Catalinimonas alkaloidigena: one gene and its partners. The protein of the gene in region 1 interacts with the protein of each later gene in a pairwise test. Links are inferred from orthologs where the notes say so. Each region holds a gene or a part of one and is shown on either strand. Other genes may lie near its edges.

Evidence for each region.
Region 2: the proteins of dnaE (region 1) and BLR44_RS13555 interact in binary tests that used the Escherichia coli proteins (3 or more experiments, as listed by UniProt). The link is inferred for Catalinimonas alkaloidigena from one-to-one orthologs.
Region 3: the proteins of dnaE (region 1) and BLR44_RS17380 interact in binary tests that used the Escherichia coli proteins (3 or more experiments, as listed by UniProt). The link is inferred for Catalinimonas alkaloidigena from one-to-one orthologs.

Annotation. Positions count from the first base shown.
Region 1 is NZ_FNFO01000001.1:500,109-510,646, reverse strand. What follows is about bases 2,666-6,731. They hold dnaE (DNA polymerase III subunit alpha), read left to right. Parts: upstream 2,666-2,991; coding sequence 2,992-6,531; downstream 6,532-6,731. Other genes in these bases: trxA (thioredoxin), read left to right, coding at 6,668-6,731. In the rest of the region: BLR44_RS01920 (hypothetical protein), read left to right, coding at 1-672; BLR44_RS01915 (hypothetical protein), read right to left, coding at 1,029-2,534; more of trxA, read left to right, coding at 6,732-6,994; BLR44_RS01900 (porin family protein), read right to left, coding at 7,079-7,669; BLR44_RS29260 (hypothetical protein), read left to right, coding at 8,603-8,728; BLR44_RS01895 (DUF4861 family protein), read left to right, coding at 8,925-10,220; BLR44_RS01890 (TolB-like translocation protein), read right to left, coding at 10,340-10,538. UniProt on the Escherichia coli protein: DNA polymerase III is a complex, multichain enzyme responsible for most of the replicative synthesis in bacteria. This DNA polymerase also exhibits 3' to 5' exonuclease activity. The alpha chain is the DNA polymerase catalytic subunit.
Region 2 is NZ_FNFO01000004.1:678,279-687,597, reverse strand. Bases 3,880-6,726 are described here. They hold BLR44_RS13555 (pyridoxal phosphate-dependent aminotransferase), read right to left. Parts: upstream 5,984-6,726; coding sequence 4,775-5,983; downstream 3,880-4,774. Other genes in these bases: BLR44_RS13545 (hypothetical protein), read right to left, coding at 6,533-6,726; BLR44_RS13560 (bifunctional heptose 7-phosphate kinase/heptose 1-phosphate adenyltransferase), read right to left, coding at 3,880-4,634. Outside these bases: rimK (30S ribosomal protein S6--L-glutamate ligase), read right to left, coding at 117-1,031; BLR44_RS13570 (plastocyanin/azurin family copper-binding protein), read right to left, coding at 1,097-1,627; BLR44_RS13565 (TrkH family potassium uptake protein), read right to left, coding at 1,808-3,607; more of BLR44_RS13560, read right to left, coding at 3,597-3,879; more of BLR44_RS13545, read right to left, coding at 6,727-7,129; BLR44_RS13540 (hypothetical protein), read right to left, coding at 7,226-7,636; BLR44_RS13535 (hypothetical protein), read right to left, coding at 8,757-9,319. UniProt on the Escherichia coli protein: Shows aminotransferase activity with methionine and histidine as substrates, and to a lesser extent also with phenylalanine.
Region 3 is NZ_FNFO01000007.1:116,817-126,194, reverse strand. Bases 1,380-4,285 are described here. They hold BLR44_RS17380 (DNA polymerase III subunit gamma/tau), read left to right. Parts: upstream 1,380-1,803; coding sequence 1,804-3,768; downstream 3,769-4,285. Other genes in these bases: BLR44_RS17375 (AAA domain-containing protein), read right to left, coding at 3,769-4,285; BLR44_RS17385 (DUF481 domain-containing protein), read left to right, coding at 1,380-1,665. Outside these bases: more of BLR44_RS17385, read left to right, coding at 850-1,379; more of BLR44_RS17375, read right to left, coding at 4,286-7,767; dacB (D-alanyl-D-alanine carboxypeptidase/D-alanyl-D-alanine endopeptidase), read left to right, coding at 7,930-9,363. UniProt on the Escherichia coli protein: Part of the beta sliding clamp loading complex, which hydrolyzes ATP to load the beta clamp onto primed DNA to form the DNA replication pre-initiation complex.

The DNA of each region.
Region 1 (10,538 bases):
GCGCAGTCGTATGCGCCCGGCTACAAAGATGTAACACGGAAAATCGATGAAGCACGTTACCTGGCCACCGTCAAGGTGCTGGTCGAACAAGTTCCGGTGCCTTCGGTCAATTACCAGCTGAGCATCGAGTTCTTTCAGGATCAGGTAGATCAGTTTCTGATGAATTACCGCGAAAACGAATTTGTCCAGTTTGTCTCGCCCCGCGAGCAGATCAAAGAAGGGCCCGATCAAATCATCCAGATTCGCATTGACGACTTCATGGTAGGCCAAACCAACAACTTCAGCGACAGTAAAGAATTTACGCGCGATTCTGTGGTAGTAGGACAGGTGAAATTAGACAACGGCGAAGACGCCGATGTGTACGGAACGGTTAAGGCGAACTTTATTGAATACCGCCAAGAGATTAAATCGAATGGGCTGGTCACCATGCGCATCCTCGACGGACGGACACGCCAGGTGCTGGTGCATGAAAAATATCCCGGCGAATTTGTGTGGGTGAGCCAATGGGCTAACTACAAAGGCGACGAGCGGGCCTTGAGCAAAGACCAGTTGAAACTCACGCGGTTGCGTCCTCAAACACCTCCCCCGCCCCAACAGATGTTCATCGAGTTCTGCAAACCCATTTACGGCCAGTTACAGAGCCGTGTCCGCAATTACTACGCGCGCCTCTGATCCTTGCTAGTGCTTCACCTATTATCATTAGGCAGTTTTCCGGTTGCGGAAAACTGCCTTTTTTCATCTTCAAAAGGCGGTAGAGACAGGACCACAGAGTAAGACGGTGATCGGTCCGCACCTATCACGCCGATTTCCAGTTCTCAACCGACCCCCTATCGACATACACAGATCAAGGACGGCTGTAAAAGCGATGGCTTAGCGTTGGTGTGGCATAAAGCCAGTAGCAATAAAATCGGTTGAGGCCAACGCGTAGCACCCTATGGCGTTTGCAGTATACTAGACAAAAAATAAGCCGCTCCCGAGACCGAGAGCGGCTTGCACATGAAATAAGCAAGTGTTGAATTAGTGCTTAATTAAAGTCCGCTTGCCGATTGGGCAATATTTTCTTCGGTCATTACCGGCTCTAGTGTGTTGTCCTGAGATAGTATGTTTTGCGAAATAGTACACTCTACGGTGCCTACTTCATCGCGGCTCAGGCTGGTAAGCCAGAAGTGGTTTCCGCCGTTGCCTTTGGTCATTTTGGTTCCATCGGCCACGGAATTGGACCAGCCCGCCAGCAAAATGCCGTTGTCTTGCGGCAGGATCCGAATCAGTCGATCTTCGCCCGTACCACCATAGGTGGCATCCCACTTTTTGGTACCACGCTCGTCTACCGACAAAAGCCAATAGTCGTAATTTCCCAGGTTGGCTCCGTCTTTAGCGCCCTGCATTGACAGAGAGTTGGAAATTCCGCCGATCAGGAAGTTGCCGTCATCGGAACTTACTACGTTGTAGGCAATCTCGTCGCTGTTGCCCCCGAAGCGCTTCTCCCAGATCAGTTCGCCCCCCGCGTTCAGTTTGGCCAGCCAGATGTCTTTGCTAAACTGACTTACGGCATTTTGGGGTTGCACCATAAAGACGCTGTTCTGAATGTAGCCCGCCACCAGATAGCCGCCCTCACGCGTGGGCGTTACAGAATAGATGGCTTCGTTGGCCGGATTTTCACTCACGAAGCGCCAGCGCTCGTTCAGTTGCCCATCCAGTTGGACGACGAACGCGTTGCGTTCCTGCAGGCTTTCTTCCGAGTCGGTATCGTCCTGAATCAGGTTCCCTTCCTGCTTCGATTCTTCCAGGCTCATCATGGTGCTGTGGCCTGCCAGCAGGTAACCGCCATCGGTCGTGCAAATGATTTTCTCTACTTTATCGTGGTGCGGTGTTCCGATACGCTTGTCGCGCATTACCACCCCATTTTTGTTAATCTCTACCAACCAAAGGTCGTAGCCTCCAAATTGCTTGTCGCGCCCCAGATCGCCTGTCTCCGGCAACGAGTTGGTACGTCCGCTCATCAGGTAGGTGCCGTTTTTGGTCAGGGTAATGGACGATACCGACTCTTTAAAGTATCCTCCCAGGCGGCGTTCCCACAGCAATTCTTTTCCATCGAACGAGATTTTGGCCATCCAGATGTCCGTAATCCCGTTGCGGTAAGGGTCTGTAGAAGGCATCGAAATGTTCCCGCTTGCTTTTAGGGCAGTGGTATAACCCGCCACCACGAAGCCCCCATCATTAAGGGTATCTTCGGTGACAGTCTGTACATAATCGTCGTTCATACTGCCGATCAGCCGCTGCCATTCCAGGTTGTTGTGCTTGTCCAGTTTCACAATCCAGTAATCCAGGTCAAAGCGACCAATGTTGACAACGGAGCGGTAGCCAACCAGCAGAAGTCCTCCGTCGCGGGTGCGGATCGCATCCTGCAGCCGTTCGGTTTGGGTCGTGCCGAACTGAAAGTCGAGGTCCTGACAATAATCCGGCTGGGCTACGGCGCGCTCTGCAGCCCCTCCCAAGAGCAGAGCTAATAATGCTAAGAGATATAGCTTTTTCATGTGCTGTACGTGGTAATTAACTAATTCAACACTACAAAGAAACGTACGTAACATTAATTAACCTAATATCAACATTATTCAACCTCCGAAAATCATATCCCGCCGCCGCTGAAGTTCATTTTTATGCTTTTTCTCCAGACTACCGGGAGCAAACCTTACATCACTTTTAGCTCTCGCAACGCTTTCTTAATCCGTCCTACCTTCTTACGACTCATTTTAGACATGCCAAGAAGTGTAAAAACATTACACATTGACCCATCCGATTATTTTATTGAATTATTTTCACAATGCACCGTGCACGCCGGAGCAAGAAAAGCGCAAAAAGCGAGCAAAATGAACTCCGGTCGCCGCTTCTGTGTCTCCAAGAGAACCTTCCACGCATCACCAAGGGTGTGGAAAACTTCTTATTCAGATGGTTAGCACTTTAGCTAATTTCGCTAGGTAATTTTTGTACGCTATGCCCCAATTCAGTCACCTCCACGTTCACACCCAATATTCGCTGCTCGACGGTGCCACCAACATCTCGAACATGATGAAAAAAGCGCAGGCCGATAACATGCCGGCCGTTGCGCTGACCGACCACGGGAACATGTTTGGGGCATTCAAGTTTGTGGCCGAAGCAAGTAAGTACAACGTCAAGCCCATTGTCGGTTGTGAGTTCTACTTAGTGGCCGACCGGCACAAGAAACAGTTCAGTAAGGAAGACAAGGACAACCGCAATCACCAGTTGCTGCTGGCCAAAGACCAGGCGGGTTACCGCAACCTCGCCAAGCTCTGCTCCATCGGCTACCTGGAGGGGATGTACAGCAAATGGCCGCGGATCGACAAAGAGATCTTATTAAAGTATCACGAGGGGCTGATCGCCACCACCTGCTGCATCGGGGCGGAGGTGCCCCAGGCCATCCTGAACGACAGCGAAGAGAAAGCTGAGGAACTGTTCCGGTGGTGGCTCGATGTATTCGGCGACGATTACTACGTGGAACTGCAACGCCACAAGATGGAGCAGCAGGAAAAGGTCAACGCCGTGCTGCTGCGCTTCGCCAAGAAGTATAATGTCAAAGTGATCGCCTCGAACGATGCACACTACCTCGACCGCGACGATTTCAACGCGCACGACGTACTGCTGTGCGTGAACACCGGCGAACTGAAAACCAAGCCGGTCTGGAAGGGCGATGGCTTCGGCGGTAAAGAGTACCGCTTCGGGTTTCCGAACGATGAATTCTACTTTAAGTCGACCGCCGAGATGGGAACCTTATTTAAGGATCTGCCCGAGGCGCTGGACAACACCAACGAGATTGTCGACAAGATTACGCCGCCTAAGCTGAAGCGCGACATTCTGCTGCCCAACTTCCCGATTCCAAGGGAGTTTCCCGATGCCGACGCGTACCTCCAGCACCTTTCATTCGAAGGCGCCAAGAAGCGTTACAACGGCCTGCCGCTGACGCACGAAGATACCGCGACCCTGTCCATCCCCTCGGAAGTGGAAGAGCGCATCAACCACGAGTTGCACATCATCAAAACGATGGGCTTCGCCGGGTACTTCCTCATCGTCCAGGACTTCATCAACGAAGGGCGGCGCATGGGCGTAGCCGTAGGACCGGGACGGGGTTCGGCGGCCGGATCGTGCGTGGCGTATTGCATCGGGATTACCAACATCGACCCGATCAAGTACTCCCTCCTGTTCGAACGTTTTCTCAACCCGGAACGGATTTCGATGCCTGACGTCGACGTCGACTTCGACGACGAAGGGCGGCAGCGGGTGATCGACTACGTGGTGGACAAGTACGGCAAAAACCAGGTGGCGCAGATCATCACCTACGGCTCGATGGCCGCCAAAATGTCGATCAAAGACGTAGCACGGGTGCTGGATCTGCCGCTGGCCGAAGCCAACCGCATTGCCAACCTGGTCCCGGCCAACCCCGGCATGACGCTCAAGAAAGCGTTTGAGCAGGTCCCCGAACTGGTCGAAATCCGCAAGCTGAACAACTTGTCGGGCGAGGCGCTCCGCATGGCCGAAAAACTGGAGGGTTCGGTGCGCGGCACGGGTATCCACGCAGCGGGAGTCATCATCGCGCCGGACGACATCACCGACTACATTCCGGTCTGTACCGCCAAAGATGCCGACCTGATGGTGACGCAATTCGACGGCAAAGTGATCGAAGACGCGGGCATGCTGAAGATGGACTTTCTGGGGCTGAAGACCCTGACCATCATCAAAAAAGCCATCGACCTGATCGAACAGAACCACGGTGTCAAGATCGATCCGGACCAGATTCCGCTCGACGATGCCAAGACCTACGAACTCTACCAGCGCGGCGATACGGTCGGGACGTTCCAGTTCGAGTCCGAAGGCATGCGGATGTACCTCAAAGACCTGAAACCCACCAACATTGAAGATCTGGTGGCCATGAACGCCCTTTACCGTCCGGGGCCGATGCAGTTCATTCCGAACTTCGTGGAACGAAAGCACGGCCGCGAGCCGGTCGAGTACCCCCACCCGCTGCTGGAAGAGATTCTGAAAGATACGCAGGGCATTATGGTCTACCAGGAGCAGATCATGCAGACGGCACAGATCCTGGCGGGCTATTCGCTCGGAGCTGCCGACCTGCTGCGCCGCGCGATGGGAAAAAAGAAGCTGGACGAGATGGCCAAGCAGCGCGAGATCTTCATCAAAGGTGCGAAAGAGAAACACGACATCCCCAAGAAAAAGGCGGAAGAAGTGTTCGACATCATGGAGAAGTTCGCCGCCTACGGCTTCAACCGTTCGCACTCGGCTGCCTACTCCGTCGTGGCGTTCCAGACGGGCTACCTCAAGGCCAACTACCCCGCCGAATACATGGCGGCCGTGCTGACCAACTGGATCGGGAACATCGAAAAGATCACCTTCTTTATGGAAGAGTGTAAGCGGATGGGCATCCCGGTGCTGGGGCCGGACGTGAACGAATCGAGCGTGACGTTCTCGGTCAACCAACAGGGGCAAATTCGTTTCGGACTCGGGGCGATCAAAGGGGCGGGCGAAGCCGCCGTCCACAGCATCATCGAAGAGCGGGAGAAAAACGGACCCTACACGGACCTGTTCGACTTTGCACGACGGGTCAACCTGCGGGCCGTCAACAAAAAAACGTTCGAAAGCCTGGCCTACGCCGGCTCGTTCGATGCGTTCGGGTTGCAGCGCTCTCAGTACTTCTATTCGACCGAAGAAGACAAGCAGACGCTGCTGGAAAAGGCCATCCGCTACGGCAACCTGTACCACGAAAACAAGAACAATTCGCAACAAACGCTTTTCGCCAGTTTCGGAGGCGGCGAACAGGAAGTACCACTCCCGCGCATTCCGCAGTGCGAACCGTGGGGACAACTCGAAAAGCTCAAGAACGAGAAAGACGTGGTCGGGTTCTTCATTTCCGGCCATCCGCTCGACCAGTTCCGGCTCGAGATCGAAAGCTTCTGTACATGTTCGCTTCTGGGGCTGGAAGATCTGTCGCGGTACCGAAACCAGGAAATCAACATTGCGGGCATTGTCACCAAAAAAGCGGTGCGCATGACCAAAAACGGTGATCCGTTCGCCATCTTCACCCTGGAAGACTACGACGGCGCCACCGAACTTTTCCTTTTTGGAGATAACTATGTGCAGCTTGGCGGCTACGTCGAGATCGACCGCTTTTTGTTTGTGCGCTGCCGGGTAGAACAACGCCGGGGCACTGACCAGTGGCAGCTCCGTCCGCTCAGCATTGAGCTACTGAACGGCCAGCGCGAGAAACGCGCCAAAGGATTACGCGTGCGCGTGCCGGTGCAGCGTCTCAATCCGGAGTTGTTTGCCCAACTGGAAGAGGCCTTTACTACCCACCCCGGCCAGTGTCAGTTGAACATTTGCCTGCAACACCCGGGAGATCCTAAACCAATTGAGTTAATTTCGCGCCGTTTCAAGGTAGTGCCCAGCAACGAACTGATCGACCAACTAACCACACTGGGCGGCCTGACGTGCGAGGTGATTACCTAACCTTCTGATTTTCAACGACCGAAGCCACAACTCTCGGAAATGTCGTACGTACGACATTCTAGAAGGAACTTTCAGAGTCGTTTTTTCTTTTCATTAGCAATACTGATTTGTACAATTACTTAATCAATTTGATATAATGGCAAAAGCAATCGAAGTAACCGACGCCAACTTTGATGAAATCATCAACACAGAGAAACCCGTCCTGATTGACTTCTGGGCAGAATGGTGCGGTCCTTGCAAAATGATCGGGCCTGTTGTAGAAGAACTCGCCGGTGAGTACGAAGGAAAAGCTGTGGTCGGGAAACTGGATGTAGACAGCAACCCGGAAGTGTCGATGAAGTACGGCATCCGTAGCATTCCTACGCTGCTGGTCTTCAAAGACGGTCAACTGGTGGACAAGCAAGTCGGTGCCGTAGGCAAACGCGTACTGGCCGACAAGCTGGACGCGCAGTTTGCGTCATAAAAACGTTACAAAATCCGTTACATAAAACGCCCCGTGGCTAACCAGCCACGGGGCGTTTCTATTGAGTGTCGATTGTACGACCGCTTAGAAGCGTACGTTCACGCCAAACTGAAGGGGCGCTTTGGCGATGCCCGCCTCGGCGTATACGCCAATGTTTTCAAGGAAGAAATACCGCACACCAATCGTCGTTTCGAAGCCCAGGGGGTTGAGGGCGCCAATCTTATTTTCCGACGAGTCATCCGGATTGTTGTCCTCGTACGACCACGCCCCGAAACGGTAGCCGATGCCCGCTCCCCAAAAAGCATCCAGCTTTTCGGTGTTGGCAAAGTGAATGTTGACACGCCCCAGGATGCTGGTGTTGCGCCAGTTGACGCGGTAGTTGTACGTCTCACCGTTGTATTCCTCGTTGTAACGTACATTAACACCGACGTGCGCGACGTTGAGGCCGATGCCTACGCGATCGGAGACGCCGTACTCGAATTTCCCGAAGAATGGCCCGACACCGGTGTAATCATAGCCGGCTTCGCTTTCGTAGGTACTGAAAAGGGTTTTGTTCAGGTTGCCGATGCCGTAGCCCAGGCTGATCACGGAAGTTCCCTGCTCAAAGGCTTGGGCAAATACCCCTGCCGACAGAAGCATGAGGACAGCCACGTACAGAATACTTGTTTTACGCATGTTGCTAAAGGGTTTAGTGGTTAATTAGAGGTAAATCGTTCGGGCAAGTATAGAAATAAGTTTGTCGCTTGTCTCAGAAAGGCGTGTGTTCATATGTAATAATCATCCTATAATCCATTGATTTACCGATAGTTGGTTTAGGATTACATACATTTCAGCCCCTGTGCACACGCGGCGATCTTCATCTCCTCGTGCCTGAACGAGAGCTAATCAAAGACTTTGCCACAATGCACGCCACGCACCTGTGCGCAAAACGGTGAACTTGGCAACGGTTCTTTACACCAGCATTTTTTGCGGTTCTTTCCAGCCGCCCGTTGTCATACAAGGATCGGGGCAAGGCAACGTTTTATAGACGTCGAAGGGCCGACTGTAGGCGGAGAAGACGGCTCCGTCGTACCGCACCGTGCGCCAAAGCCCATCGTTTTTCTAAATGTCCGACCAGGTAAAGATTTGCCCGCTTTTAAAATTCCGAGACCTTTTTTGTCAGGTCCGGCATGTGCTTTCTTCGTGAGGAAGACTTGACAAAAGAATTTTGTAAGTAGCTGATTGCCAATGCGTATCCGGGGTTGTGCGTTACTACGAAGCATGAAGGCCGAAAAGCCCTTCCAAAGGCGCCAAACGGTGCCTCAGTCGCCCTCCTGACGAAGCATCGGGCACGGCAGGCTGGCACGATGTATGATATACCAATAAAAGTAATTCGTCGTTTTAAAATCCTCGAAAGCCTCTTAGGTTACCTCAAGGTACCGACACGTATTACTTTGGAAGGTTGCCCAAAGCACCGTTACTTTGAACCACTGAACAGATTGGGCATTACACTTTACATTACATTTTCAACTTCTTATGAGACAGACACTTCGCCTTCATAACCGTGGTAGGAACTCAGGCAAAAGTCTACTTGAAAAAATCATTGACGAGAAGCAAAAGACGATTGTCATGCAGTACTACAAAGTGCAGTACTGGAAGCGCTATGCGAAAGAATTGGAAGGCATTGTGGATGGCTTGGAAAACGAACTGATTGGCTACGAGAACGCTACGCTCCTAGAAAATCGCTGTAACTAAGCTCTTTCACCCCGTATATTGATTAGGCATAATCACGTGCCCGTCTGGATAGGTTCAGACGGGCGCTTTCTTTTAGGCTCCTCCGGCAGTTTTTCAAATTTGTGACGCAAAGCCCCCGGCGTCCTAACTTCTTTGGCTATCTTATGCCACCGGTTTGTTCGCGCTCCGCAATACGTTTTTTTATCGATCCCCCACCATGTTCAGAACAAGCGCACTCGCTTCTTTATTGGCCTCGTTCGTGTTCCTTTCCTGTCAATCTGCTGAAGAGCCCTCCAGCCAGGAGCTTACATTGGCCAACCCCGCTTCGATAGCCCTGACCGACCACCCGGTTGCCGTGCCACACGATGCCCTGGCCCCGCTGCCGGAGGGCAAGGTAGTTCCGCTGCTCCTGACGCCGCAGGGTGATACGATTGCCGCCCAATTGGACGACCTGGATGGCGACGGCTCGGGCGACGAACTGTTCTTTGTGATTGACCTGCCTGCCGATAGCTCCCGAACGCTACGCCTTTCGTGGGTGGCGCAGTCTCCGGATTACCCCCGCCGTACGCAGATCAGGTTCGGCAAACGCACGTCGGCCGATACGCCGGTCCAACCCCGGCAAAGCGACACCTCGTACGCAAATCAACTGCCGAAAAGCGCCGGGTTCGGCTACCAGCCCTACCAGACCGACGGTCCTTCGTGGGAAAACGACAAAGTAGGCTTCCGCCATTACCTCGACGGGCGCAACGCCAAAGATCTGTTTGGCAAACGTGTGGCCACCATGTCGCCCCGCACGGTGGGACTCGACGCCAACGGTGCGGTGGAAGACAACTACCACGTGATGGAAGCCTGGGGGCGGGACGTGATGTCCGTGGGCAATTCGGTCGGCATTGGTGGCGTTGCGATGATGATCGGCGACAGCCTCTACCGCTTGGGCGTGACCGTCGACGATACACTCAACAACGTGGCTCAGACGACGTTCAATGTCGTGACGGAAGGCCCGGTGCGCTCGATGATGCACCTCGGCTACCAACGCTGGACCCCCGACGGCACCTCGCGCACCTACACGGTCGAAGAACAACCCACCATTTGGCCCGGCATGTATGCCTACCGCAACACCGTTACGCTCAGCGGATTGCAGGGCGACGAGACGCTACTGGTCGGCATGAACAACCTGGACCCCACCGACTCGCTGACGGTCCTTGAAGTCGGCGAATGGGTAGCCCTCCTCACGCACGACCGCGAAACGTACAACCGCGAGTGGTTGCTGGGACTGGCATTGATTGTTCCGAAACAAGCGTACCTCGGCTATACGGAGGCGCCCCCGGCGGGCAGACTGGCGCAGGCCTATTTTGCCAAACTAAAAGCGCAGGAAAGCCGGCCTGTCAGCTATTACGCCGTCGGTGCGTGGGAACTGAGCGACCCGGCATTTCGGGACCCAGCCACGTTCCGTCAGTACGTGCAGCACCTTACTCAGCAAGTGGCCACCGAGGTAGACGTACAGCTACGGTAACTACCCCGTTGCCTTTCTTAAGGCCGTGCTGTAGCGGAAAAGCCATAAAAAAGCTCCCCAGGCCCTATGCATTACCCGGGGAGTGATTCAACGGAACAAAGAAAAGAAGTCAGCTCGCGCTACAAGCCCTGTGGATGCAATGGCACCATCATGATGTCGCTGTCGGTCAGCATGCTGGAGTTGAAGAGCACCCATTTGCCATCGGGGCTGATGGACTGATGCGCGTGCGCCTGGCTCGAAAACGGGCTTTGGGTGCCGGGCCGGTGGCCGGTGGTCAGTAACGTGGCGTCGCCGGTTTCGAGGTTGAGTCGGTAGATG
Region 2 (9,319 bases), on another replicon or contig:
GATTCTGTCGGAGGTGAATTTGTTGTGGAACTGCCTTGCAATCAGGCAGATAGACTAGAGTGACCACAATCTGATGCTGGACCTTACATGAGGTCATTCGGTCGCAAAAAGCCAGTTTAGGCGTTCACTTTGTCCTTCTGGCTCTTCTTTTTGTGTTTCGCACGGTTGCGCTCTAGGTACTCCACTATTTTACCGGCAACGTCCACGCCGGTCGCCTTTTCGATGCCTTCCAGACCGGGCGACGAATTGACTTCGAGGATAAGCGGGCCTCGCGCCGACTGCAACATGTCCACCCCGGCGACGCCCAGCCCCATGGCCGACGCTGCTTTAATGGCCGCGCTCTTTTCGGCACGCGAGAGTTTGATGACTTCCGCCGAGCCCCCGCGGTGTAGGTTAGAGCGGAATTCGCCTTCTTTCGCCTGGCGCTTCATCGCGCCTACCACTTCGCCGTCGACCACAAACGCACGGATGTCGGCCCCTTTTGCTTCTTTGATGAATTCTTGTACGATGATCCGCGCCTTCAGGCCGTTGAATGCTTCAATGACCGATTTGGCGGCTTTCTGGTTATCGGCCAGTACTACGCCCAGCCCTTGGGTGCCTTCCAGCAGTTTGATGATCAGCGGTGCACCGCCCACCTGCTCGATGATGTGATCGACGTCTTTCGAATAGTTGGTGAAAACCGTCTTGGGCAGGCCCAGCCCCGCACGCGAAAGGATCTGCAAGCTGCGAAGTTTGTCGCGCGAGCGGATCAACGCCTGCGATTCTACCGCCGTGAAAACCTTCATCATTTCGAACTGACGCACCACCGCCGAGCCGTAGAACGTAACCGAGGCCCCGATGCGCGGAATAACGGCGTCGAAGTCGTTCAGGTAACGCCCCCGGTAGTAGATGGTAGGATTTTTCTGCTCGGCAATCAGGTCACACTTCAGGTGATCGATGATTTCGGCGTGGTGACCGCGTTTGCGCGCAGCTTCGACCAAACGGCGAGTAGAGTACAAGCTGGCGTTCCGCGAAAGGATGGCGATTTTCATAAAGTAGGAAATTAGGTAAGAGAACCTGGCCTTGCGGCCAGGCCATAAATCAGCAAAAGCCGCGCTTATGCGTTGCCTTTTACGATGAATTTGCCGTTCATCTTCTGCCAGTGCCCTGGGTAGGTACAGACAAATTCGTACTCGCCGGCGGCAGGCGCGGTAAACGTAACGGTGACCGATTCGCCGGGTTTGGCCAGCTTGGTGTGGGCGATTACCACCGGATTGTCAGGCACCCAATCGTTTTCCTGGCCGGCCTGAATGCCCGCCCGGGCAATGCCTTCCATCTTTCCTTTCTCTACAAACACAATGTTGTGCACCATCGACGCATCGGTGGCTTCGTTGACGAGCGTAACGGTTACTTCCGCACCCGCCGGCACGGTAATCTCTTCCTGGTCGTAATCCATTTCGGCCATGTTGTTGCCGATGGCGCGTACGGTAATGGTGACAGGGCCGGCGGCGGTGCTTTCGTCCTCGATCGCCGACGAAACGACCATTTCATCTTGTTCGGTGTTGCGGCTGCGGTCTTCGTTGGCACAGGCACCAAAAATCAGCAGCGCGAGGAGGGGAGCAAAAGTCAGAAAACGGTACTTACACATAAGATAGGCTAATAGTTTATCTTACAAACGTACCCCCGCCCCAGTGGTTTGCCAAACCTCGGGGAAAAAATCCAGAAGAGGGTAAGAGGCCGGAATGGCGCAGCATGCTCTGGCCCTGTTCATGGATAGCCGCCTCGAAAACCCCGGAGTATTTTGGATGCCAGGAGCATCCCGGTCAATCTAGCCCACCATAACGTAGCCGGTCGGGTAGCGGTACTGCGAATTGGCCACCCGGCTGCTGACGGCCAGCGCCAGCGTAATGGTGCCGACCCGTCCGATGAACATCGAGGAGATGATGATGAGCTTGCCCAGCGGCGAAAGCGAACTGGTGATGCCCATGCTGAGCCCAACCGTCGCGAAGGCCGAAACCTGTTCGAACATGATGGCGATGAGGGGTTTGCCCCGTTCGGTGATGGTCAGCAGAAAGATGCCCAGCAGGTTGTAGGCGATGCCGAACGCGAAGACCGAAAAGGCTTTGGCCAGCAGTTCGCTCGGAATGGTGCGCCCCGCCACCTCCACGGCCGTGCGTGTGCGGATGGTCGACAGGGCCGAGGCGGTAATCAGAAAAAACGTGTTGGTCTTGATGCCGCCGCCCGTCGAGCCGGGACTGGCTCCGATGAACATCAGCGCCAGAAACATAATCACCGTTGCTTCGGACAGCGCGGCCATATCGACCGTGTTGAACCCCGCCGTGCGAGTCGTCACCGACTGGAAGAACGACGTAATCAGCGCCGGCACCAGGGCGTGGTCGGCCAGCAGGTGGTTGCGCTCCAGGGCCATAAACAGCACCGTGCCCACCAGAATCAGCGCGAGCGATACGTACAGCGCCAGCTTGGTGCCCAGCGTCCAGTCTTTCCAGGGCTTTTCCAGGCGTTCGCGCAGGGCGCGGATCGAGAACAGGTCGTTGATGACGTTGAAGCCCAGTCCGCCCAGAATGATGATGCCCGCGATGATCACGTGCAGGACGTACGCATTGCGCACGGGAAGTTCGTAGAGGCCGTTGGAGAAGAGGCTGAACCCGGCGTTACAGAAGGCCGAGATGGAGTGAAAAAGCGAGAAAAAGATCTTTTGCCGACCGGAAGCAAATTCTACCTCTTCACCCCAGGTCAGAAAGATCAGCACGAAGCCCAGAAATTCGATCAGGAGCGTGATGGTCACGACGCGCCGCAACAGCCCTTTGGCTTCGAACAAGGTTTCGCTGCTGAGGTGCTCACGGATGATGGACTGATGTTTCAGCCCCACCTGTTGCGTGAGCAGTCCCGCAAAAAACGTCGCGAACGTCACAATCCCGATTCCCCCGAGTTGAATCAGTCCCATGATGATCCACTGGCCTTTCAGCGTAAAGTAAGTGGCCGTATCGACGACGATCAGCCCCGTTACGCAGGCGGCACTGGTGGCCGTAAAAAAGGCGTCGAGAAACGGCATGCTGCCGGGGGCGGTCGTCATGTTGGGCAACATCAGCAGACCTGTGCCCAGCGAAATCAGCAGCAGAAAGCTGGCGATGAACAGCGTGGCGGGTTTGATCTGAATGTTCGAAATCTGGAGCGAGGCCTTGGTCAGTTCGAAGCTGCTCAGCAGCAGAATGAACAGAGAAATGACCAGCTGGTACGTCCGGTCCGACTGCGAGATGTTGAAAGTCCAGAGCAAAATCTCCAGCACGCGGTCGCCCGTGACGAATTTAATAAGTCCCCCGACGGACAGAATAGACACCAGAATGCACTCAAACCACGTTTCGCGGATAAACGCAGCCCGCTCGAAAGCGTAAAATACCCGCACGAGGTAGATCACCACGAACATGGTGAAGATGATGTCGAAGCCGCGCAGCAGGGCGATGCTTTCGACTCCGCTGAGGGCAAAGCCGTACCGGTACGTCAGCAACAGCAGCGCTCCGGTAACGTTCAGAATGGTCAGGTAGCGTAGAAAATCGGCTACAAAATCGCGACTGCTGTAGAGGCGTCGGTTCAGCTGCTCAATGCCCATGCGTTGCCGTACTGTGTTGAGAAGAGGAATAGTGGCGGAATAACTGGTTGCGTTCTGCCTCCGCAAGGAACTGCTGCTGCGCAATGGGCACCACGCCTACCGCCTCGCAGACCAGCCCTCCGGCCAGGTTGGCAAGTTCGAGCAGCAGGCGTCCCGGCAAGGCCAGCGCCAGGCAGACCGCCGCCACACTCACGACCGTATCGCCCGCCCCCGACACGTCGGCAATGGTCCGCAGGTGCGCCGGGACCCGGTGGTGTTCCTGATGCGTTTGCAGGTACATGCCATGCTCTGAAAGGGTGAGCAAAACGCCCTCCAGGTCCATTTGCTCTTGTAGCTGTGCCACGGCCGCCGCCAGGCTCTCGGGGCGCTGCGGATGCAGGTCCAGGTGCATGCCCTCGCGCAGTTCTTTCAGGTTAGGCTTGAACAGCGTCGCCTGCCGGTACGCCCGGAAGTTGCGTTTTTTCGGATCGACCACCGTCGGGATGGCTAGCCGCCGTGCTGCCGCAATAACCTCCTGAATCAGTTCTTCGCCCAGCACGCCCTTGTCGTAGTCTTCGAAAATCACCACGTGGCAATGAGGAAGTTGTGCGAGGATAATGTCCAGCAACCGCTGCCGGTCTTCCGGAGGCAGGGGCGAATCGTCTTCCGAATCGATCCGGAGCATGTGGTGCGAACCTGAGATGATGCGGTGTTTGATGGTCGTAATCCGCGAAGCACTGCGCGCAATGGCTTCGGTGGTGAGCTGCTGTTGCGACAGCAACTGAACCAGTTCGTCGCCGTCGGCATCTTCGCCTATGACCGAGGCCAGCATCGGGGTTGCCCCAAGGGCCTGTACATTCAGCGCGACGTTGCCGGCACCGCCGAGGCGTTTCTCTCGTTGCTTGACGCTGATGATGGGAACGGGCGCTTCAGGCGAAATCCGGTCCACCTTTCCCCAGAGGTACGAATCCACCATCACATCCCCGATGATCAACACCTTCAGGTTACGGAAGGCATCGAAGACATCACGGAGAGAAGTGTAGGGCATACAGAAGATACAGTTAGCGTTGCAGATCCCGGTCGAGGTCACCCCGGAGGAGGCTGATTACGAAGGGGCTGTAAAAATAATAGCGACGGATGGGTCCGTCGCTATTCTACACAATTATTTCCGAAAAGGAGAGACGCGTACTAGCTCAGTTTGCCGAGCGCTTCGCGAATCCGCCGCATGGCTTCCCGCAAATCTTCGTCCGAAGCCGCAAACGACATCCGGATGCAGTTCGGATTCCCGAACGCTTCGCCTGGCACGGTCGACACGTGCGCCTCGTTCAGCAGGTACATCGACATATCGTCGGCATTCCGAATCACCTGGTCGCCGTTGCGCTTCCCGAAAAATGCGCTGATGTCGGGGAACAGGTAGAAGGCACCTTCCGGCAGGTAGGTCTTCACGCCCGGCACGTCTTTCAACAGTTCCAGCACCAGATCACGCCGCCGTTTGTAGGCTTCGGCCATCTGTTTGGTGGCTTGCATGTCGCCTTCCAGCGCCACGATACCCGCCCGCTGTGCCATCGAGTTTGCACCCGAAGTCACCTGACCCTGGTATTTGTCGCAGGCTTTGGCCAACCACGTGGGGGCCGCGATGTAGCCCAGGCGCCAGCCGGTCATGGCAAACCCTTTGGCAAAGCCGTTCACCACGATCACGCGGTCTTTAATTTCTTCGAATTCGGCAATGCTGGCGTGGTTCCCCGAGAAGTTGATGTACTCGTAAATCTCGTCGGAGATCACAAACACATCTTCATGACGGGCCACAACGTCGGCCAGCGCCTTCAGTTCGTCGCGCGTAAACACCGATCCTGTCGGGTTGCAGGGCGACGAGAACATGATCAGGCGGGTTTTGGACGTAATGGCCTCTTCCAGTTGCTCCGGCGTCACCTTAAACTGATTTTCCAGCGAACCGCTCACTTCCACGGCTTTTCCTTCGGCCAGTTGCACCATGGCCAGGTAGCTCACCCAGTAAGGCGTAAAGATGACCACTTCATCGCCCGGATTCACCAGCGACATAACAACGTTGAAGAGCGACTGCTTCGCACCAGTCGACACCACGATATTTTCCGGTTTATAGTCGAGGCCATTATCCCGTTTCAGCTTGTTGACAATCGCTTTGCGCAGCTCGGGATACCCCGGAACCGGCGAATAGCGTGTATAACCGTCGTCAAGCGCCTTTTTGGCGGCTTCCTTAATGTGGTCTGGGGTCTGAAAATCAGGTTCGCCCAGGCTAAGGCTGATGACGTGGATACCCTGAGAAGCCAATTCGCGGGCTTTCTGGGCCATGCCGATGGTCTGTGACTCTTCCAGATTAGCAATCCGGTCGGCGAGGGGAAAGGTTTTAGTCTCGTTCATTGCAGATTGGTGCGTAAGCAAACGGGCGCAAAAGTAAACCTTTCTTCAACAACCAACAACGAAATCATCCCTCCGATTTTACAGAATATTCTTTGGCCTACCACTGCGCCCTTTGTACCAATGCCTGCCCTTCCTTGTAAAAAAAGGAGCCGCCGTTTGCAAATGCGTCAGCCCGCCACCTATATTTGCACTCCCAATTCGAAACGGTCCCGTAGTTCAATTGGATAGAATGTCAGATTCCGGTTCTGAAGGTTGGAGGTTCGAGTCCTCCCGGGATCACCAAAAACCCGCTTTCATGCAAATGAGGCGGGTTTTTTCTTGGTTCGGGACAAAGTTCGGGACAGTTTCCAAGAGCATTGGTAGATCTAATGGATGTGCGCTCAACTTGCTGCGCTTTTTTTCTGGCTTTTCGACCAATGGATCATTCCTCTCGGAGAGCGAATTAGCTGCCTTCCCCTCGGCAACATAAATTTTGCCTGCCCTTGAGTTCTTTAAGAAGTATACTTACCGCTGAAGAGCGTGGCTCTCCGCTAGCCTTTGCTCGCATTCCTATAAAAGGAACTTTAATGCTTGCTGGGCCGCTATCTCCTCACCTAGGCAAAGATGCTGGTAAGTGGCGGCGATCGCTTGTCGAGCTTTCGCGGCGGCTTGCTCATAATTCCCTTCTGCCCACGCGATGGCCGCTTCGGGCGCAAACGTGTCTTGCTGATCCATCAGGCGGAATCGTGCTTTTTGCAGGTAGACCCGTGCTTGGCGCGGGTTGCGGACATAGCGGGCTTCAAAATAGGCGGCTTCTATCCACAAACCATGCTGGTAGAAAAAGGGTATGGACTCGAGTTGGACTAAAAATTTTTGTCGATACACATCGGCCTGGGATATAGTTCCTTGGTCAAGTAGATGTGCGTAACGCAAGGCCGCTTCACTCACCGCAAAGAAAGGCGAGGGAGGATCCTGTGGCTGGCAAAGACGGGCGAGGGTAACGGCATCCCATTGGGCAGGACGTAGCCCTTGGTAATAACGGCCCACGAAGTTCATGTGCAGGAGTAGGTACTCGGTCATCGGGTGATGGCGGATCAACTGATGAAGCAGGGCACTATCAGTAGCAAAGATTCCGGCGTTCCGATAGGACACCATTGAGTAGCTCAAGGAGGACGCGGGTGAGCGCGCTCAGGCCCAGAAGTAAGGCGAGGAGGAGTTGATGCGCCTGCCTGAGTTCGGAGTGCCCCCAGAGCCCGAGGGCCGTTAGAAAACCCCTAAGGGACCGCCTAGGATGTAGAGAATCATGCTCTTTCGGCTAGCGGGTGCGCGACCGGGCAGCTTGGAGACGAAGCCCGCCTGGTCACCCAGAGGATTGTAGTAGCACTGCACGCGTAGCCCCTTCGTAGTGCGCCTCCACATAATAGGGCCGACCATGAGGTCAATGAAACGAAAGCCGACGGCCTTTCCGACCAGTAGATGCCCCAGCTCATGCAGGCTGGTATGAAGAAAACGGGCCCAGGGAAAAATGAGCAGTAAGAGGAGAAACCCCAGCCCAACCGGAGGGACAAAGAACGCCACCAGCTTGATAAACCCCAGCAGGTAGAGGATGCCACCTCCTAGTATCAGGAGAAGCGATCGCGTTCGGGTGGCAGAGGCGTTGTATGTCGAAAGCATTCTGCCTCATTGGTCAGATGATCTGCATAGGGGTTCTATCCATAGACAAGGCATTCGGTAGATCGTAAATTTAGCTTACTATTTTGTCCATGATAATCATGGCGGGGTAACCTGCCGCCGAGCGTCTAGCTTGACCATGATCACTGGGCTTTAGCACCGCCCCGCTGTTAAGGGGATTGGTGGACCGAACCGGAACAGAAGGGGCAAGAAGCCTTACCATGAGCTCCTGAAACTTTGGACATGGGGGTGTACCAGGCGGGCCGTTTGGCGATACAGACCTCTATGGCGGGCTCAGCGTGCGCAACATAAAAAAGTTTCAGGAGAACCATCCCTGTATTACTAATATGGTTTTACAAGCTTCAAAGGCCTTGCGAACAGCTGGGCCAGCACTTTAGAAGTCCTTGGCAAGTGCTTTTGAAGCGTTTGGCTGTCATTTCTTTTACATGTTGTCTTAAAATAGGCAATACGCAAGTCTAGATTCAATCACCTCCTTGACCTAACCTGGTATGCGTGTTTATTCGGCCAGCCAGGAAGGGCACTGCACTTCTATGCGATGACATTTCCGATTTTGACCGATTGAAACTTCAGATTCGCATGAGGTTCACACTTCTAATATGGGCGTGAGGGTAGTCGAAAAAGTCATGCTGTTGTATAAGGGCCTTTAAAGTATAAACGTTTCCAAAAGACGGTCTTACTATTCTACTAGAAGCTGGACAGATGGCTCTTAAAGACATGCTAGGCTGACACGCTCGTATCAGCCATCAGCCGCTTCGAGGCTGTCCATCAAAGCCTATCCGATTACGTTTCGGTTCGCTCAACCCAGCCATGTGGTTAGGTATAGCGGCCGACCGCTGCCATTTAGTACGCCGGCCCGCATGGAGGTTAGGTTCACGCGGGGCTTCCTGCACGGCACCTTTTACGTAGGACAATTCGAAAGGTCAGCATGGGCCGCCCCACGTCGGTGCGGGGCCATGCGTTGGCAGTGTCGTCCAGCACACGTCCGTTTTCCTGATTAGCTTCAGGCTTGTCCCACGGGTGCCTGAAACCCCGCTCCCCTGAACGGTAGTAAGTCCAGTTGTGCGTTATGTATGCTAAAACCCAAGGCGGTGCCGCTTGGGGATTAGTGCACGACCAGCTTGCCGGTCAAAACGGCTTGGTCTTGTCTGTGGAGGCGATACGTATACGTACCTGCTACCAAGGCGGGCAGCTGAACTTCCCAGGGGGCTGCCCCCTGTTCGGGCATGGTGTGGTCTACCGTGGTGACGGCCACCCCGCGTACATCGTACAAGACCAACCGGTAGTGACCCGGATCGAGTCCACGGATATATACGGGGCCTGGCGTGCGCAGGAAGGTCGGGTACAGGTAAGCATACGGGCCCTCCGAAGGAATCTCGACCACTGCGATCGGGGAGAAATGGTCAGTGCCATCGTGATCGGTTTGCCGAAGGCGATAATAGGAGGTACCCACATACGGGTGCCGGTCCTGGATAGCATACGCCTGGCGTTGGTGTGAGGTACCGGCACCGTCGACCGAAGCCACTCCCTCAAACCAGGTCCCGGACCGGCTTCGTTCTACGGTGAAGTAAGCGTTATGCTGTTCGCTGGACGTGGCCCAGGTGAGGTCCACACGGCGCTCGGGGGTGGGGGTAGCTCGGAAGAAAAGTAGGGCCACCGGCAGCGGCG
Region 3 (9,378 bases), on another replicon or contig:
CATGTCCAGGCGTAAACGAATATGACCTTGATGAACGATGCATGAAATGCGAATAGTAGATTTCATAGGTAGTAGCGTATATCACGCCAATAGAGGAGATATGCGCAACTACAAAGTACAAACAATAATCATTAAAACCATAATTGATATCATGGTTTTCACACCAGTAGGAGGTTTACTGATGTATCATGATTTGTACGAACCCCTAGTATAGCTAGTACAGAAAGGATTAATGAAAAAAACACCCCGCTAAGGGAGATCTCAGCGGGGTGTTTTGGTTACAAAGCTTGGCAACTAACGTAACCTATTGCAATGTAAGTAATTCATTTTAAGAGTTAGACAGGCAATTTTTGGACCCCTGAAAAACAAAAACCGCCTCTGTATCTGACAGAGGCGGCTTATTGTGGAGTCGCAGGGATTTGAACCCTGGTCCAGTCAAGGCAGTACGAGTGCCTTCTACATGCTTAGTTGCGGTTTGGGTTGTCGAGAGACCAAAGGTACCGAACGGACCTGATCAGCCTCCGTAGTCGCTGAAGTTCGCCATGCGCGTCACGACACCACGCACGCTAGTCCTGTGGTTCGATGCCTCATATACCGACGCTACAGGACCGCAACGCCGGCGAGACACTTGCATTAGCTAATTATCTTAAATTAGGCAGCAAGGGCGTAGTTAGTTTCGCCAATTATTGTTCGAACGAATTTTTTAAGGAAGACTCGCTCAACTCCCTGCATGCTTACACTCTACTCACCAAGCTGTCAATTCCAGTCGACCCCAGGGTGATCTTTTCTCCGTAAAATCGTCCGGTCCGGATAACTTCGCCGAAGAAAGAGGCGTAAAGATAACGCAATATGAGGCAAAAGAGTTTACTTCCTTCCATCTTTCCTTTTTCTCCCCTTCTCGCCCGTCTGTTTGTTGTGCTGCTGTGGCTGTTGCCCTGGGCGGGCCATGCGCAAATTCTGAACGTAGAAAAGGACCGGCTGAGCGACGACAGCACCAACATTTGGGTGGGCAGCGTAGATCTGACCTCCAACTACCGCTACCAGCAGGTAAGTGTTTTCGACCTGAAACTGGTCACCAACGTGGCTTATCTGTCGGCCCTGCACAACTACATGCTGATTTCGACAGTCAACCTGGTGCGCGTCGGCGGTACGTCGGTCATCAGTGATGCGTACCTGCACGGGCGGATCAACTTCCTGCGGAACGAGCCGCTGTCGTACGAAACGTTTGCGCAATATCAGTACGACCAGAGCCGGGGGCTGCGGCAACGGATGCTGCTGGGCGCTGGCCTGCGCTACGAGATCATCGACGAAGAGAAATTCTCGCTGGCCCTGGGGCCGGGCCTGATGGGGGAGCAGGAGCGCTGGTTGCCGCCCAACGCCGAAAACGCAACGGTGACGCAGACGGACTTCCTGAAAAGTACCAACTACGTGGCGGGGCGCTGGTCGCCGAACGACGTGCTGGGCTTCAACGCCATTGTGTATTATCAGGCGCGGTTCAACCACTTTTTTCAACCCCGGCTTAGTGGCGACGTAAACCTGACCTTGCAGGTGACGCGGGTGCTGGCCTTTAGTTCGCGCCTGGCGGGGCAGTACGACGCCACGCCCATTGTCCCCATCGAAAAGGTCAACATTCTTTTCACCAACGGCATCAAGCTGAGTTTTTGAGAGAATACCGGAACACCGGTGCCCGACGTCGGGAAACCGGAAGCAGCTTGGTGGGTTCCAGGATCGTGCCCGACCAATTGTTATCCACATTGGCCGGACTGTCTTTCCATTCCCGACCGACTTTGTTAACTTGGTCCAATGGATCAGTTTGTGGTTTCGGCCCGGAAGTACCGTCCGGGAACGTTCGATACGGTCGTGGGTCAGCAGCACGTCACGACGACTTTGAAAAATGCGATTGCGCAGCAACATCTGGCGCAGGCGTTTCTGTTTTGCGGGCCGCGTGGCGTGGGGAAAACGACCTGCGCGCGCATTCTGGCCAAGACCATCAACTGCGAAAACCTGACGGAACACGGCGAAGCCTGCAACCAGTGTAGTTCGTGTACAAGCTTTAACAACAGCAGTTCGTTCAACGTCCACGAGCTCGATGCCGCCTCGAACAACTCGGTCGAAGACATCCGGAATCTGGTGGAGCAGGTGCGCTACGCCCCGCAGGTTGGACGCTACAAGGTGTACATCATCGACGAGGTGCACATGCTGTCCAATGCGGCGTTCAACGCCTTTCTGAAAACGCTGGAAGAGCCGCCGTCGTACGCCATTTTTATCCTGGCTACGACCGAGAAACACAAGATCATCCCGACGATTCTGTCGCGCTGCCAGATTTTCGATTTCAACCGCATTCAGGTCCGCGACATTGCCAACCACCTGGCCAGCATTGCCCGGCAGGAGGACATTCCGGCCGAGTCGGAAGCGCTGCGCCTGATCGGGCAGAAGGCGGACGGCGGGCTGCGCGATGCGCTCTCGATGTTCGACCTGATCAGCACGTTTTCGCCCGACCGGAGCATTACCTACCGGCAGGTGGTCGACAACCTGCACATCCTGGATTACGATTACTACTTCCGGGTGACGGAGGCCGCTTTGCTGGGACAGATGTCGGACGCCCTGTTGCTGTTCGACGAGGTGCTGCGCAAAGGCTTCGACGGCCATCAGTTCGTGGTGGGCCTGGCTGAACACCTACGCAATCTGTTGGTCTGCAAAGACGAACAGACGCTTTCGCTGCTCGAAGTGTCCGAAGAAGTGCAGGACCGTTACCGCCAGCAGGCTCGCGCGGCGTCGGCCTCGTTCCTGATGACGGCACTTCACCTTACCAGCCAGTGCGACCAGGATTATAAAAACAGCAAGAACCAACGTCTGCACGTCGAAATTGTGCTGATGAAACTGTGCCACGTGCAGTCGGCCGTCAACCTGGTGAAGTTCGAGCGCGAAGCACCGAGCGCTCCCCACGATACGCCAAGTGCCCCTGCCGCACAACCTACCCCCGAGGCGCGGCCTTCTGCTCATGGGAACAATGGCATCGCCCCTGCTGGTGCTGCAACGCCGGCGACGCCTATACCGCCCGCCAACGGCACAGCGGCCATCCCGCCCAAACCAGTGGCGACGCCTCCCCCATCAGGAGGCCAGGGCACCTCAGCGCCACCCAAGCCCACCATTCCGGCCATACCCCGTCCGACGGTCGGCGAACCGGCAGCCACCGCACAACCCGCCGAAGTAGCTTCTGCGGCACCGACCCCGACCAAAACAACGGCACCGCCACCGCGTCCTTCCATGGCGCGCAGCACCGTGCGCCTGCCAGACCTGAACGCCCTACGCACCCAAGTGAGCCACCCCGCTGCCACAACGGCCGCGCCGGTGCAGGAAGCGGCAACGGCGCTTGCCGAAGCACCGAAGCCGATTGTGCAGGACGAACCCGTAGTGCCCGACACGCTCATGCAGGTGTTTACGAAACACGTCGAGCGGCTGAAAGAAGAGAATCCGAATTACTACGCCCTGTCGGGCCGTCCGCTGACGGTGAAAGGCACCTGCCTGCACCTGAAACTCGATCATAAGTTCCAGAGCGACACGCTGGAGCAACTCCGACCCGAATTGCTGGAATACCTCCGCCAAACGCTACGCAACCGGCAGATCACCATCCAGTCGGAGATTGCGGCTCCGCAGGAAGTGCGGAAGCAGGCCTATACGCCATCCGAACGGTTTACCGAGTGGGCACAGGAAAATCCGCTACTGAAAGAGTTCCGGCAGCGCTTCAACCTCGAAATCGATTATTAACTAAGCGCTGGTGCGCACCGCCAGCCGTTCGTCGATGTACTGACGCAGGTGGGTGACCGTTTCTTTGCGCTCAGCCCAGAAATTCCGGCTCCAGATTCGTCTAAAGTTCCAGTGCTTGGCCCGGAAGGTCTCAGGCAGGTAGACGTGTGCCTCTTTCGCCGACAGGTATTGATAGTAGAGTTCGTCGTCGGTCATGATCAGCGCACAGTAACGGTGGAAAGTTTTTACCGTCAGGTCCGCGAACGGTAATTCCATCGCCAGTGCGGCGTGCTGTTCGAGCAGTTGCCGCTTCAGAAGCCACTCGTTGCGCGTTTGTGTGTAGGGCAGCGGTTGCGGACGAAACTTCCGTTGCGATACGTCCAGCGCGTATTGCAGATACGCTTTCAGCAACTTCGGGCCGTTGTGCCGGGCGTCATCCGTCCGAAGCTCGTAGGGCCACACGCTGCTGATCACGTATTCTTTCAGGCGCGAGCGCGTCACCGCCACGTTCAGCCGATTTTCGCCCCCGTCGGCGTTCAGACTCCCGAAGTGCATCCGCAATTTCCCCTTGGCATCGGGCGCATAGCCGATCGAGAAGATGATGATGTCACGTTCGTCACCCTGCACATTTTCGATGTTTTTCACGAACAACTCTTCCGGCAACGCCAGTTCAGCCGCCTCCAACTGGTCCTGAATCAAGGCCTGTTGCGGTGCGTTGAACGTCACGATGCCAATGCTTTTTTCGCCCTTCCGCAACAAATTACCGACCAGCCGCACCACGGCGTCGGCCTCCGTTCGGTTGGTGTTATTTTCCCACTGCCCCTGTACTTTCTCGAAATGAATGCCAGGTTCTTCGCGGTTGGCCTCGTTGAAATCGGGCAACAGGCGCAGCGTCCGTTTGTAGAAATGCTGGTTGGAAAACTCAATCAGGTCGAGCGACTGGCTGCGGTAGTGTTCCATGAGTTGCAACTGCGGCAGGTACAGGTTTCCCAGGTTCAGGAGCGAATCCACTTCGGCCTCGGGCGCTTCCTCGTCTTCGTCGTCCCAGCGCACCCGGTACAGGTTGTTGGGCTGAAGCTGCTTGTCGTCTCCCAGAATCATCACCTGTTGTGCGCGGTAGAGGGCGGGCAATCCCTTCTCCGAAAAGCACTGCGACGCTTCGTCAAAAATCACCAGATCGAACATCTGTTCCATCGGAAACAGGGCCGACACCGATTCGGGCGATGCCATCCAGCACGGTACCAGGTTGAACAGTTCGTCGGAAAATTCCTGAATGAGGCGACGCACCGGCCACAACCGACGCTTTTTGGTGACCTGATGGTACAAATCGCGGTAAGTGACGCGGTTCCGCAGGCGGTTGTAGCTTACGGTCTGGTACGTGTTTTCGCGCAACCGCAACTGCAGGGTTTCCTTGCTCAGCTTCCGCTTGTTCACGATGTGCTCCTGCAACCCCCGCTCCAGTTGCTCCATCCGCTTGGAAGAAACCGACCGTAAAATGGGGTACTTCTGCTCCAAATGTTCGATCCAGGCCAGTTGCAGGCTGTTCTGAAACAGCAGCAACGCCTCGGTGCCGTACGATTCATCAGGCAATTGCTGCTCGGCCAGTCCTTTTTCTACCAGCGTCAGCACTGCCTGTTCGGTGGGGCTCAACTCTGCCCGCACGCGATCAAATTCCACCATCCACTCGAAATCCATCGCCAGGGCCTTAAGCATTGTGCCCGGCACCACCGTCCCCGTCCACAAACTTTCGATCTGCGCGTCGGTCAGTAGCCGGGACCACTCTTCGTGGAGGGCCAGCACGTACTCACAGCGCCGGACCAGTTGCACCGTATTTTCGTACATCACGTCGAACGTCACTTCTTTGAAGTCGAACAAGTGCGGATACGACGTCAGGTGCCGGAAAATGTTGGCCGCCACCACGGTCTTGTTGACGTTCTGGAAATAGCGGACCAACGCTTCTTTGTCGAATGTGTGGGCCAGCGGCGGCAACCACTCGATCTGCTGAAATTGTCGGATCAGGCGCTCGAAATTCAGGCGCTTTTGCAGGCGTTTCGAGAGCCACTGTAGGCTTTCGGGCGATAGTGACAAGCCCTCTTTTTCCAGTTGCGCGGCAATGAGCCGACGGTCCGGCGAAAAAAGACGCCACCGCATCCAGTTCCAACCCGACTCGGATTGGTGCAGCGCGTCGGTGACTTTCTCGTGTAATTCTTCCACCTCTTCGCGTGTACCACGCTCCCAAATGCCTTCGTCTTCGAAGGTCTGGTACAGCTGATCTTTCAGCGGGGAAAGCTGCTGCGGCTCGGGCGTCACGTCGAGCATGTACTGCCAGAAGCGGAACACCTCTACGTCGTTCAACAGCACCAACAGCCGGTAAATATCTTTTTTGGCCGCGGCGATGTCCAGGATTGTCGCCAGGTCCAGTGGCTGGCGCAACAGGCTCTGCGTCAGCTCATAAAACTCCTGTGCCGCATCGGGAATCGCGATGATGTGGTTGCTCAACACGTTCTGATCCTTCAGGCCCAGCTCCGCAAAACTCTGCCGTTGCAGCCAGGGATGATCCGGCCGGTTCAGACGTGGGGCATAGTCGACGTATCGCTTCAGCTTGGTCAGAAACGTGGTCAGATTCCGGAAATCGAACGCGTGGTACAGATCTTCCAGCGCGAGGGCTGGCGCGTGCGGATCGGACGTCAGGTACAATTCTTTCGCCGAGATGCCGCAAGTGTCGGTTTCGAACAACGCCTCCCGAAATTGCGTCAACTCGTCGGCGTGCTGCTCGATCTGGCGACTCGTTTCGATAAAGCTGCGCTCCAGTTGCAGCGCGTCCAGACTGTTGTTGTTGTTGCGGTATTCGTCGACCTGCTCGATCTGCTTGGCCAGTTGGGCGAACAGTTGCCGGCGGTCGTTCTTAAAATCGTGGACCAGCGCGGTAAACTCTTCCATGCCCGCGTGCTTCAGCCGCTCGTACACCACGTCGAGGGCGGCCCGTTTCTGACAAACCACCAGGACGCGTTTGCCACGCGCCGCAAAATCGGCGATCACGTTGCAGATGAGCTGCGACTTGCCGGTCCCCGGAGGACCCTGCACCACGAGCGAGCGCCCTTCTTTCACGCGCAGCAGCGCTTCCTCCTGCGCAGCGTTGATGGGCAGCACGGTGTAGGTCTGCTCCTCGCGAATGCGGCGGCTCACGTCCGGCTCTTCGTCGGCATGCAACAGTTCGGCCACGTCGGGCGTGGGGTTCAGGCTCAGCAGAAAATCGTAGTCGGGTACCAGGAACGAGTCGGCCTGCGGAAAAAGCCCCAACACCGCTTCGGACACCAGCCGCAACTGACCGGGACGGTACAGCGCTTCGTAGTCGGCGCGGCGGTAGGTCGTAAAGTCCAGAAGCTTATTTTCGAACGTTTCGCGATGAAAATTCACTTCGATGGGACTGGTCTTCAGCATCTCGTAGACCGCCGTCCGAAACGCCAGGCTGTCGGTCGGTGCTTCGTCGAAGTTCTCGCTGAAGAGCGCCTCGTCGGGCTGAATGCCGGCGTAGTGGGCGTAGGCCAGCAGAAAGCTTTGGTTGAACGTAATGGGCTCGTCGGCCAGCGACGCCAGTTTCCAGCGCTGCTTGTCGGTTCGTAGTTCTACCGGAAAAAACAGAAGCGGCGCTCGTACGGGCGTCCCGTCGGGGAAGCGCCCCTGCACAAACGGCCACCCCACGTAGAGGTCGCGCGCACCGCGCTCTTCCCGAATCATGGCCTCCGTACGGGCGATTTTCTTCAGCCGCTGGCTCAACACCGCCGTCGTGCCGTCGCGGCTATCGACCACCGGCCCGAGATCAATTGACCCGCGGCGGGCGATCAAGTGTTCGATCAGCGCAAACGAAGGCTGCTGGGCTGCCCCCTGCTGCGTGACGTAGTCAAACGCGTGCAAATCGATATCCTGCACACTGGACAGCCTGAGCAACAGCAGCGATTTGTTACTGCTGCTCAGGTTGGTCAGCCTCCGAAGATAGGTTTGCAGGATTTTTTCGTTCATAAAATATTACCGCACTTTTACAAAAATAGCCGCGAACCGAACCGGCCCAAAGGAGATTCTTTCACAATCCACATGCATCTATATTCTTTCTTCACAAAGTGCTTTTCTCTCCCCCACCACGGCTCGTCCCGAGTTGGATTTTTACTGGCTAGCCTTCTTTTCTTGTCCCTACGCGTTCAGGCTCAGTCGGTTCCGGCGCTAGACGCACTGCGCAAGGAACTGGACCAACTCGAGGCTCACCCCGCGTTACGCCACGCCGGCTGGGGCTTCGTGGTGAAACGCGTAAGCGATGGGCAGACGATCGTCTCGCGCCACGCCGAACGCGCCCTGCCGCCCGCCTCGACCCTGAAACTCGTTACCACCGGGGCAGCCCTCAGCTTACTCGGGCCCAACTACCGCTACCGCACCTTCGTGGAATGGGACGGTAATCTGGACCAGAGTGGCACGCTGTACGGCAACCTTTACATCCGCGGCACGGGCGACCCTACACTTGGTAGCGACCGTTTCGAGGGCTATCCCGACGCCGAGGCGCTCCTGCGCCAGTGGGCACAAGCCGTCGCCGACCACGGTATTAAACGCATCGAAGGTCAGGTCATTGCCGACGACCGTGCGTTCGACTCTGACATGCCCGACGGGTGGATCTGGCAAGACGTTGGAAATTACTACGGGGCACCGGCATTTGGGTTGAATTTCCGCGAAAACTTATACCACCTCTATTTTAAGCCGGGCCAACCCGGCGAGCCGGCCTCGGTGATCCGGACCGTGCCCGTGGTGCCCGGTCTCCAGTTCGATAACCGGATGCTGACGGGGGCCGTGGGCAGTGGCGACCAGGGGTACATCTACGGCGTGCCGTTTACGTCGTACCGGACGCTACGTGGCACGATTCCGGCCGGCCCAGCCGAGTTTTCTATCAAAGGATCGTTGCCCGACCCGCCGCTGCAAGCGGCCTTCGAGCTGACACAGGCGCTGGAGGAACAGGGCATTAAGGTGACCCAGGCCCCTGGCTCGGCACGCACCCAGCCGTTGCCGGAGCCAAAAGGGCGGCAGGTAATTACCACCACGCTTTCGCCGCCGCTGGGAGAGATTGTGGATCAGATCAACCTGCGCAGCCTGAACCTCTACGCCGAAGCGGTACTCAAAACACTGGGATATGCCCGCAAAGGCCTCGGCAGCACGGACACCGGCCTGAAAGAAGCCGAAGCTTTCTGGAACCGGAAGCAGCTCGACGTGGCGCACGGCTTCCAGATCTACGACGGCAGTGGTCTCTCGCCGGGCAACGGCATCACACCCGAACACATGGCCCAGCTCTGCTGCGCGATGCGCCTCGATCCGTCGTTCCCCAGTTTTTACGAATCGCTGCCGGTCGCCGGCCGGAGCGGTACGCTGAGCAGTTTGGGGCGCGGCAGTAGTATCCAGGGAAACGTGCACGCCAAAAGCGGCTCGATCAACCGTGTGCTTTGTTACGTCGGCTACGTTACCACCCGTTCCGGCGATCTGCTGGCCTTCGCGATGATGGCCAGTCACTTTGATGGCTCGTTTGGCGAAATGCGCGACCGGTGGGAACAGCTGATGATTCGCATGGCCGCCCTACCCTAATAAAAAAGGCGCCCG